DNA from 3 places in the Bradyrhizobium sp. AZCC 1577 genome. Region 2 is predicted to be linked to each of the others. Evidence: predicted binding sites of a transcription regulator. Region 2 holds the regulator's gene; each other region holds the start of a gene.
The links. Region 2 encodes LexA, which represses DNA repair genes until DNA is damaged. Its sites were predicted from a motif close to TGTTCNNNNTGTGTTCNG; they were not measured.
Positions count from the first base shown of each region.

Region 1: a site for LexA is predicted at 1,655-1,672, ahead of V1278_RS21615 (single-stranded DNA-binding protein). Genes of this name have one in related genera too.
Region 3: a site for LexA is predicted at 1,258-1,275, ahead of V1278_RS11850 (PA0069 family radical SAM protein). Genes of this name have one in related genera too.

Region 1 is NZ_JAZHRQ010000001.1:4,565,257-4,568,527, forward strand. Features, by position in the region: gene V1278_RS21605 (outer membrane protein) at 1-309, opposite strand, end outside; gene V1278_RS21610 (outer membrane protein) at 588-1,367, opposite strand; gene V1278_RS21615 (single-stranded DNA-binding protein) at 1,873-2,361, shown strand; gene V1278_RS21620 (DUF2306 domain-containing protein) at 2,608-3,006, shown strand; gene gyrA (DNA gyrase subunit A) at 3,210-3,271, shown strand, end outside.
Region 2 is NZ_JAZHRQ010000001.1:4,457,718-4,460,988, forward strand. Features, by position in the region: gene V1278_RS21065 (ComEC/Rec2 family competence protein) at 1-115, shown strand, start outside; gene V1278_RS21070 (hypothetical protein) at 123-392, opposite strand; gene V1278_RS21075 (hypothetical protein) at 438-860, opposite strand; gene lexA (transcriptional repressor LexA) at 1,089-1,790, opposite strand; gene V1278_RS21085 (molybdopterin molybdotransferase MoeA) at 1,999-3,210, opposite strand; gene V1278_RS21090 (HAD-IA family hydrolase) at 3,224-3,271, opposite strand, start outside.
Region 3 is NZ_JAZHRQ010000001.1:2,524,849-2,528,119, forward strand. Features, by position in the region: gene V1278_RS11840 (bifunctional helix-turn-helix transcriptional regulator/GNAT family N-acetyltransferase) at 1-380, opposite strand, end outside; gene V1278_RS11845 (glycosyl transferase) at 534-1,106, opposite strand; gene V1278_RS11850 (PA0069 family radical SAM protein) at 1,297-2,457, shown strand; gene V1278_RS11855 (VOC family protein) at 2,632-3,081, shown strand; gene V1278_RS11860 (GNAT family N-acetyltransferase) at 3,142-3,271, shown strand, end outside.

The DNA of each region.
Region 1 (3,271 bases), 110 kb from region 2:
GCCGGGAACGCCCAGTGTCGCGCCCACGTCAGCCCAGGCGCCATCGGCTTCAACGCCGAGAACGAGATGGCCGGTCTGCCAATTGTAGCCGACGGTGCCGCCGGCGAAGCCGCCGCTGAGCGTACCAATGCCATCGCTGTTTTCCTGCGCGTAGCCGCCCATCGCACCGATGTAGAAGCCGGTCCAGTTATTGATCGCAATCGCTGCGGCCGGCGCCTTGGTGTAGGGCCTAGCAGCGAGATCGGCGGCCATCGCAGGCGCCATCCCAAGCGCGATCAGGCCAGTGGTGGTCAGCAGAATCTTCTTCATTTTCTTTTTCCTTTCGCGGCTCTCCAACGCAACTTTCCTCAGCCGTCAATTTGAGGTTGCTTGGCGATATAGCGCGAAGTTCCCGAAAAATGCTGTCGCGGAAATACCACATCAGCGGCAAAAGCATGGAAATACAACCGTTCCGGGTGTCGGGTGTGCCGGTCTACAACCAAACAAAAAGGCCGGCGCAAGGCCGGCCTTTTCAGTGCTGGTTATCACCGCAAACAAAAAGGCCGGCGTGAAGCCGGCCTTTCCGTAGTACCGCGCTGGCTTTGCGATCAGTACCTCGCGATGACTGGGCCACCCCAGCGGTAGTTGACGCGGACCGTGACGAGATCGACGTCCTGGCTGATGTTACTAGTCCTCGAAAACGAGCCGGCCGGAACACCAACAAAGTTGCCGGATGCAGCAAAGTCGACGTCGCGGTCACCCATGAACAGGTGGTTGTACTCGACGCCAACCGACCAGTTCGGGGCGAAGCCGACTTCGAGACCGGCACCAACGACGCCGCCCCAACGCGTTTCCTTGGCGCTGTCGATCAGCAGCCCGGTCGCGACATCGAACCCCTTGTACTTGTCGCTGGTCACCGCAGCACCGCCCTTTACGTAGAGCAGGACGTTGTTCCAGGCATAGCCAACCTGACCGGTGATCAGCCCGAACGCGTTGATCCTCGACTCATTCTCGACGAGAGGGACAAAGGCCAGACTTGTGTTGGAACCCGTGAAGTCAGCCCAGTTGCCTTGCCCTTCCACGCCGAACACCCAGGTGCCGGCCTGCCAGCGGTAGCCGAGTTGACCACCGGCCGTGCCGCCAGTCGCATCGTGGCAGCCTTCGGCCACGGGCGGAATGAACGGACCCCCAGCGTCGGCGGTGAGGTCCCAACATTTGCGGCCCGAACCCCAACCACCGTTGGCACCGATATAGAAGCCGGTCCAATCATACACGGCAGCGACCGGAGCAGGCGGCGCCTTGGTGTAAGGGCGCGCAGCGAGGTCGGCCGCCGCCGCAGGTGCAGCGAACGCAATGAGAGCAACCGAAGCTAACAGATACTTCTTCATGATCTATCCCCAGTTTTGTCCGCTTCCCGCTAGGCCTGAAGCGTTGTTGTGACGCGAGCGCCCGCGCCGCTGAAGCATTCTATAGCGCGACTCGACCGGAAATGGCGTGTCCTGGATGCAACAGGCGCCAACCAAGTTTATGGAACGAAGCTTATGATTTATCTGGTATAATTGGAACCGAGACGGGAACTTTCGGGTTCCATTTCGCTTCTTTCGGTTCTCCCGTGGGTTTCCGGGGTTCGCTTGGAGATTGCAAAGCCGCCAGCAGGCGCATATAGGGCGTTATCCGGAACAAAGCTGGAACGCGCACGTAGGCGATGCTATATGTGGATAACCGGCGACTTGCCGAGGGATCGCCAAGTCAGCGGGGTCTGTCAGTGTATAGGTCCGGATGTCCGGGAGCGGACGCGGAAACGGACAAGCGACAGGTCAAGAATTGAAGACGGCCGGCACGGAAGCGGCCGAACCAGTGATTTTTGCCGGCGATATCGAGTGGAGAGCGGCGATGGCGGGAAGCGTGAACAAGGTGATTCTGGTCGGAAACCTCGGCAAGGATCCTGAAATCCGGCGGACACAGGACGGGCGACCGATCGCCAATCTGAGCATCGCGACATCGGAGACCTGGCGCGACAAAGGCACCGGCGAGCGCAAGGAAAAGACCGAGTGGCACCGCGTGGTGATCTTCAACGAGGGGCTCTGCAAGGTCGCCGAACAGTATCTGAAGAAGGGCGCCAAGGTTTACATCGAGGGTCAGTTGCAGACGCGCAAATGGACCGACCAGAGCGGGGTCGACAAATACTCGACCGAGGTCGTGCTGCAGGGCTTTAACTCGAACCTGACCATGCTCGACGGCCGCAGCGGCGGCGGGGGCGGCAGCTTCGGGTCCGATGATTCCGGTGATTTCGGCTCGAGCGGTCCGGCTAGCTCGGCGCCGCGGCGGGCGGTCGCAGCGGGCAGCCGCAACAGCGATATGGACGACGACATCCCGTTCTAGAGCCGAGCCTTCGGCCGGCGCATCGGCTAGCAAGAAATTCGCTTGCGAGAGGGGGCGTTCACGCCTGCCATTACAGCTAATGTGCCGCCGCGGGAATCCGCTGCATTCGGCTGAAAACCTATCTACGGGCGCGTTGCGCCGAGTGTGCGGTCGGCTCGCTCAGCCGTCATGCTATTAATATTCGCATGAGGTATTTCACTTAGACTGCTCCAGCCTTGAACGCCAACCGGATCTGGAGCGCCCACCATGAGCCTCGCACCGCTGCTAGAGGCGCCCGGGACGATCCCGTTGCATGCCTTCGCAGCCATGGCGGCGTTTGCGCTTGGCATCGTGCAATTCGCAGCACCGAAGGGAACCCTGCCGCACCGGACCATCGGCTGGATCTGGGTCGTGCTGATGGCGGCGGTCGCGATCAGTTCGCTCTGGATCCATGAGATTCGGATGTTCGGGCTGTTCAGCCCGATCCATCTGCTGTCGATCTTTGTGCCGATCATGCTGACGCTCGCGGTCCTGCATGCCCGCCGGCACAATGTCGGCGGTCACCGCAAAGCGATGGTGTCGATCTTCTTTGGAGCGCTCGTCGTCGCCGGCTTGTTCACCTTCCTGCCGGGACGGATCATGCATGCGGTGGTTTTCGGCCACTAGGCCTGTCGTGGGAACATCGTTTTTGACACTGTCTTCCGGCCCTGAAACGGTGGTTCCGGCAGGGCTCGGGAGAGCTGTCTCCGATCCTCGTAAGTCCATGAAAAAACGAGCGGAAAAACAGCTTCCTCCTGACGGCTTCGGGGTGGTTATCAGACCCTCGATGCGCTATATGATTCTTAGCTGAGAACTGACTGGATTCCCCTTTGTCCGACAACGAAGACGACAAGCCCGGCGAGCCGCCGGAGCACTCCGACATTCGCCCCGT
Region 2 (3,271 bases):
GCCGGCCATAGCCGACGAGAGTGAGGCCGACACCACCGTGCTGGCGCCGCGCGTCGTGCCACCGCGCAGCGTCGATGCCACGCCGGCCGAGGCAGACCTTCAGGCGGAGGAGTAGACGGGCGTCAGTGCTCGTCGACTGTGGGTTTGGCTGGAATTTCGAACGCGCCGAGATGGAATTCCTCGGGCGCGTCGGGCGCCGACGGCAGAGCGACCAGCGTGAACGATGCGTCGGGAAATTGCTGCCAGATTGCGAGATCCTCGGCCGTGATGGTGAGCCAGCCGTACCTGAACATGTACCGCCCGGGCTCAGTGACGCGCCCGGCTTTTTGCCACGTTACCTTGTTGACCACCGACTGCCCCCCTGCGGTGCCGAGCTCTGAAAAATGTACCACCCTGATCCGCCGGCCTGGGCCGGCGGATCATATGCGCGTGGGCGTTTATCCGGTCACGATCGATTCGGCCGGACGCGCTTCCGTCACCTTCGGCGCGCGTTCGCCACCGGTCTGGACCACCGGCAATTGCAGCACGGTCGCGCGCTGGCCTTCGCAAAGCTGCGTCACCAGCACATGGCTTCCGTCGGGAAATTCGATCGCGTCATGGTGACGGTCGGAGATATGGGGGTCGATTTGATTGAACTTGCCGACCCGCCAGTCGGTGGTTCGAGTCCAGATCCACCGGTTGTCGTATTTGACGTCCTCAGCGAACGCCAGTTCGGTGCCGGGAAGCATGCAGACCGCCACTGCAGGCTCGCGTTCCGACGCAAAGCCGCGGGTCGATGTACCGCGGAATGTCGTGGTGATCAGCGTCTCGCCGACCTCGGCAGGCCGCGTAGCCACAGCATGCAGGCTATAGTCACACATCGGATGGCTCCCTCGTTTGAGATAGCTGACCCGTGTCTAGAAGGAGGCACAGGCCTCTATCAGAGTGGACATGGCGCAGAGCCTTTTCTCGTTTCTGGGCAATTCTGCGACTGGCGCACTGCGCCACATTCACAAACGCGCTAACGGGCGTTGGTTCCAAACGCGCAACAAAAAACCCCGGCCGCGGGCCGAGGCTCTTTTCCGTCACGGCCCGGACGGCATAACGGGTCAGTATTTGCGGTAGAGCCCGATCAGCTTGCCCTGAATCCGGACCCGGTTCGGCGGCAGGATGCGGACTTCATAGGCGGTGTTGGCGGGCTCGAGCGCGATCGAGGCGCCGCGGCGGCGGAAGCGCTTCAGCGTGGCTTCCTCCTCGTCGATCAGCGCCACGACGATGTCGCCGGTGTCGGCGGTCTCGTTGCGTTGGATCAGCGCCATGTCGCCGTCGAGAATGCCCGCGTCCACCATGGAATCGCCGCGCACTTCGAGCGCGTAATGTTCGCCGGAGCCGAGCATGTCCGGCGGTACGCTGATGGTGTGGCTGCGGGTCTGCAGCGCCTCGATCGGCGTACCGGCGGCAATCCGGCCCATGACAGGCACGGCCACCGGGCGATTGCCGTCGTCCTCGGCGGCCGGCGCGCTCACTGTGCGTTTGCCGAGCGTACCCTCGATCACGCTCGGCGTGAAGCCGCGGCGGCTGTTGGCGGCGGCTGCGAGCTCGGGCAGCTTGATGACTTCGATGGCGCGGGCGCGGTTGGGCAGGCGACGGATGAAGCCACGCTCCTCCAGTGCGGTGATGAGGCGGTGGATTCCGGATTTCGAACGCAGATCGAGCGCGTCCTTCATCTCGTCGAAGGAGGGCGGCACGCCGGCCTCTTTCAGCCGTTCATTGATGAAACGCAGAAGTTCATACTGTTTGCGCGTAAGCATCGCGAGCAATCCCCCGGGTTGGCGTCGTCTCGTTCCGAATCTTCAGGGCCCGGATCGTGGAGTCCCCAAACTCCCGATCTAAGACACTAGCAGTCGAAACAAATCATGAACGGACACTATATGTTCGATATGTGTTCCGCAACCACTTAATTTCAGGTGAACGCATTGCGGTTCCGGCCCAAGGTGCTGGGGGAACACCGTTCAGGCGTCATTCCGGCAGCCGGAGCAGCTCGCAACGCGATCCCTTTGCGGCAGCCGGCGCGAACGGCGGACGTATCACAAGTGCACGTGCCGCAGCGAGATTCCCCGATAGCGACGAGTCCTGATGGTTCACCGGCACGGCAACCAGCGTGCCGTCGTCGCGCGCTTCGAGGCGGGCGCGAAGATAGTCTTCGCGCTGATCATTGGCGGCGAGGTCGCGGCCGAGCAGCGCGCTTTCGCGCCGGTGATGGATGGTATCGCGGCCCGATAAGGCGCGAATCAGCGGCACCAGGAACAGGAAGCCGCAGACATACGAGGAGACGGGATTGCCTGGCAGGCCGATCACCCGCATCGCGCCCAGCCTGCCGTGCATCATCGGCTTGCCCGGCCGCATCGCGATCCGCCAGAATGCGATGGCGACGCCCTCGGCTTCCAGCGACCGCTTGACGAGGTCGTGGTCGCCGACCGACGCGCCGCCCAGGGTGATCAGGATGTCCGCGTCGGCCTTGCGGGCACGGCGGATGCCGTCCGTGGTCGCGGCGACGGTGTCGGCGGCGATCCCGAGGTCGATGATTTCTGCCCCTTCGGCCCGCGCCAGTGCCCGCAAGCCGTAGCCGTTGGAATAGACGATCTGGCCGGGGCTGGGGCTTGCGCCCGGCATCACCAGCTCGTCGCCGGTCGCCAGCATCGCAACTTTCGGGCGGCGGTGCACCGCAAGCTCCGGGTAGTTCATGCCGGCGGCGAGCGAGAGGTCGCGGTCGGTGAGGCGGCGCCCGCGTTTGAGGAGGACGTCGCCTTCGCGGAAATCAACGCCCGCGGCGCGGATATGCCGCCCCGGAACGGCAGCTTCCGTGATGGTGATATGATCGCCCTCGACGCCAGTGTCTTCCTGGATGATGACAGCGTCGGCGCCATCGGGAATCACGCCGCCGGTAAAGATCCGCACCGCTTCCCCCGGGCCGACCTTCCGCTCGAACGGGCGGCCGGCGGCGACCTCGCCGATCACCTTTAGCCGCGCGCTGACATCGGCGGCGTCAGCTGCGCGCACCGCATAGCCGTCCATCGCCGACATCGCTTGCGGCGGTTGCGTCCGCCGCGCGGCGACGTCGCGTGCGAGAATGCGGTGATACGCCTCATCGAGCGCCACCATTTCTTCGGGCAGGGGATCGGCGCCCGCGAGGATGGCAGACAATGCATCGGCAACCGGCATCAACGCCACGGGCAGACCTCCCTCAAATTCCAAGTGCGGTCAGTGCCCTCGCCACGTCATCCGTCGATGT
Region 3 (3,271 bases), 1.9 Mb from region 2:
GCGCGCTGACTGTCTTCGAGCGAAGCGAGCAGGCTTCCGACCTCCTCGCGCGAGCGGCGCTCGAGCTCGGCAGAGGCGGCGCGGCCTTTGGCGGTCAGCGAGAGTTCGTTGACGCGGCCGTCATCCTTTGAGGGCTTTCGCGTCACGATCTGGCGGCGCTGCAGCGCCTGCAGGGTGCGGCTCAGGAAGCCGGGATCGAGCCCGAGGTCGCGGGTGAGGTCGGTGGCGGTGCAGGCCGGGCGATGCGCGATCTCGTAGATGATGCGCGCTTCCTGCAGCGTGAAGGGGCTGTGCAGCAGCTTCGGCTCGATGATGCCGAGCTTGCGGGTATAGAAGCGGTTGAAGGCGCGAACGGCCGCGACTTCTTGTTCGGAATTCATCTGGGACCTCGGGCATCTCGATATTTGTCATTGTCAAATAGATATTTGACTTTGGCAAGTATATTCTGATGAGGGAGGCGCCCGGCTCGTCCCGCTTCTACTTTGCATGGGGTTGTTTTCGATATTTTGTGTCCGGGCCTGCGGTGTATCGCTTTAGGCGACGACCATGATCCGGCTGCGCAACTGGGTGCGTGAGGCGCGGCCGAGCTGGCGCAAAAGCCGCGTCTCGGGACGGCGGGAATCCACGCCATGGCCGCCAAGCCGCTCATAATGATCGCGGGCAATCAACAGCCCCTGTTCCGCCGACGGTCCGACAATCATGCGGGCCATGAACTTCAAGCCGTCGCGCAGGCTCGTATCGGCATAGGGCGATCGGGCATAGCGAAAGACGCCGGCGCGCGGCCGGCCGCTGAGCGATACGTTCTGGATGAACTGTGTGGTCTCGTCGATCCAGCCGCTGTCGAGCACCGCGCCGGCGTGCAGGAACATCAGCCATGGCGAGCGCGCCACCCGCGCCCCGGCGGCCAATGCCGCGGCGCGTGTTCCCTCGAACTTAAGAAAGCGGCAACCGGCCACGTCGGCCACCCGTTCGATCACGCCGTTGCCGGCCCGGTCGACCAGCAGGACCTCGCGGATGACGCCGGCTGCGGCTCCCGGCACCAACGCTGCCAGCGTGGCGACGGCGGGCTGTTCTATTCCTTCGGTCGGAATGATCACGCTCAACATGAGTGAGGTTTTCGATGGCTCGAGCAGTGAAAAACGCTGCACAGTTATCATCTTGTCACAATCAAAACAGCCGCTTGCGTGCAGATTTTTGCGGCATCGGGCGCCGGCTCCGTCGCCGGTGTCTGCGCTTCCGGTGAATTGTTGTCGGTTATGTTCTTGATTTGTTCTTGGTGCGTGCTATGTTCGCTTCATGAGCCGAGCATCCTCTCATGCCCTCAAGCACCCGCCGGTCAAGCCGCCCGCCGAACCGGCGGGTGCGACACCTTTTCCCGAACTCGCGGTCGCCATCGAACGCCAGCGGCGGCGCGGCCGCGGCGCGCAGTCCAACGACAGCGGCCGGTTCGAAGCCGAGGCGCGGGTCGCCTTCGACGATGGCTGGCAGAGTCTGGACGAGCTGCCGCCGTTCAAGACCACGGTATCGCTCGATACCTCGCGCAAGGTCATCACCCGCAACGACTCGCCCGACATCGGTTTCGACCGCTCGATCAATCCGTACCGCGGCTGCGAGCACGGTTGCGTCTACTGCTTCGCGCGGCCGACCCACGCCTTTCTCGGCCTGTCGCCCGGGCTCGATTTCGAATCCAAACTGCTCGCCAAGCCGGATGCGCCAGAATTGCTCGAGAAAGAATTGGCGGCGCCCGGTTACGAGCCGCGCATGATCGCGATCGGCACCAACACCGATCCCTATCAGCCGATCGAGCGCGAGCACAAGATCATGCGCGGCATTCTCGAAGTCCTCGATCGGGCCGGTCATCCCGTCGGCATCGTCACCAAATCGGCGCTGGTGACGCGCGACATCGATATTCTGCAGCGAATGGCAAAGCGTAATTTGGCAAAGGTTGCGATTTCCGTGACCACGCTCGACCCCAAGCTCGCCCGCACGATGGAGCCGCGCGCCTCGACGCCGCCGAAGCGGCTGGAGGCGCTGCGGCAATTGTCGCAGGCCGGCATCCCTGCCACCGTGATGGTCGCACCCGTTATTCCCGCGCTGAACGATTCCGAGATCGAACGGATTCTCGATGCTGCGGCTCACGCCGGCGTCAAGGAGGCGAGCTACGTGCTGCTCCGGCTGCCGCTTGAGGTGCGCGACCTCTTTCGCGAATGGCTGATGGCGAATTATCCCGACCGCTACCGTCACGTCTTCACCCTGATCCGCGACATGCGCGGCGGGCGCGACTACGACTCGCAATGGGGTACGCGGATGAAGGGCACCGGCCCGATGGCCTGGATGATCGGGCGGCGGTTCGAAATCGCCTGCGAGAAGCTCGGCCTCAACAAGCGGCGTTCGAAACTGACGACCGATCATTTCGTCAAGCCGAAGCGAAGCGGACAGCAACTTAGTTTGTTCTAGGTCGTTGTCGTCATTGTGAGCCAACGGGTCGCGCGAATGCGCGCCCGATGACAGGCTCCGCGACGCAATCCATCGCGCCAAGCAAGGAAGAATGGATTGCTTCCGCCTTCGCTCTACGAGCTACGGCGGACACGTCGCCGCTTCCGCTTCTCGCAATGACGGATGGAGATTTGCATGAGCACTGGCAGGCCAGTCCCCCGGTTCACGGTCATCACGCTCGGCGTCAACGATATCCGCGCCAGCATCGCCTTTTATGAAGCGCTCGGTTTTGCAAGAAAAATGCACGCAACCGGTGAGGCCGTCGCTTTCTTCGACACCGGCGGCACGGTGATTGCGCTCTACCCGTGGGATCAACTCGCCGGCGACGCCAAGCTGCCGGATCAGCCGCGGCCGAAGACGTTTCGCGGCACGACGCTCGCCTGGAATTGCAGTTCTACCGAGGAGGTGGATGCTGCACTCGATTTCGCCATCTCCTGCGGCGCGTCGCTGTTGAAGCCGGCGCACAAGACCGATTACGGCGGTTATTCCGGCTATTTCGGCGATCCCGACAACCACATTTGGGAAGTCGTGGTGGCGCCCGGTATCGAGGTCGGCGAGGACCGGCGGGTGCACCTGCCGGATTAAACGCGCGACGTTGCGGCAGCGCCACTTCTCCCGGCCGGTGAATTGCCGTATTGCGGTTTGATGAACCAGCAGCCCGCGCCAGCGTCGGAAGAGCAGCCGCTCGTCATTCTGACAACGCCGCGCCTGATTCTGCGCGCTGCGGCTGAAAGGGACATACCGGTCCTGCAGGATCTGATTCTTGGCGATAGCG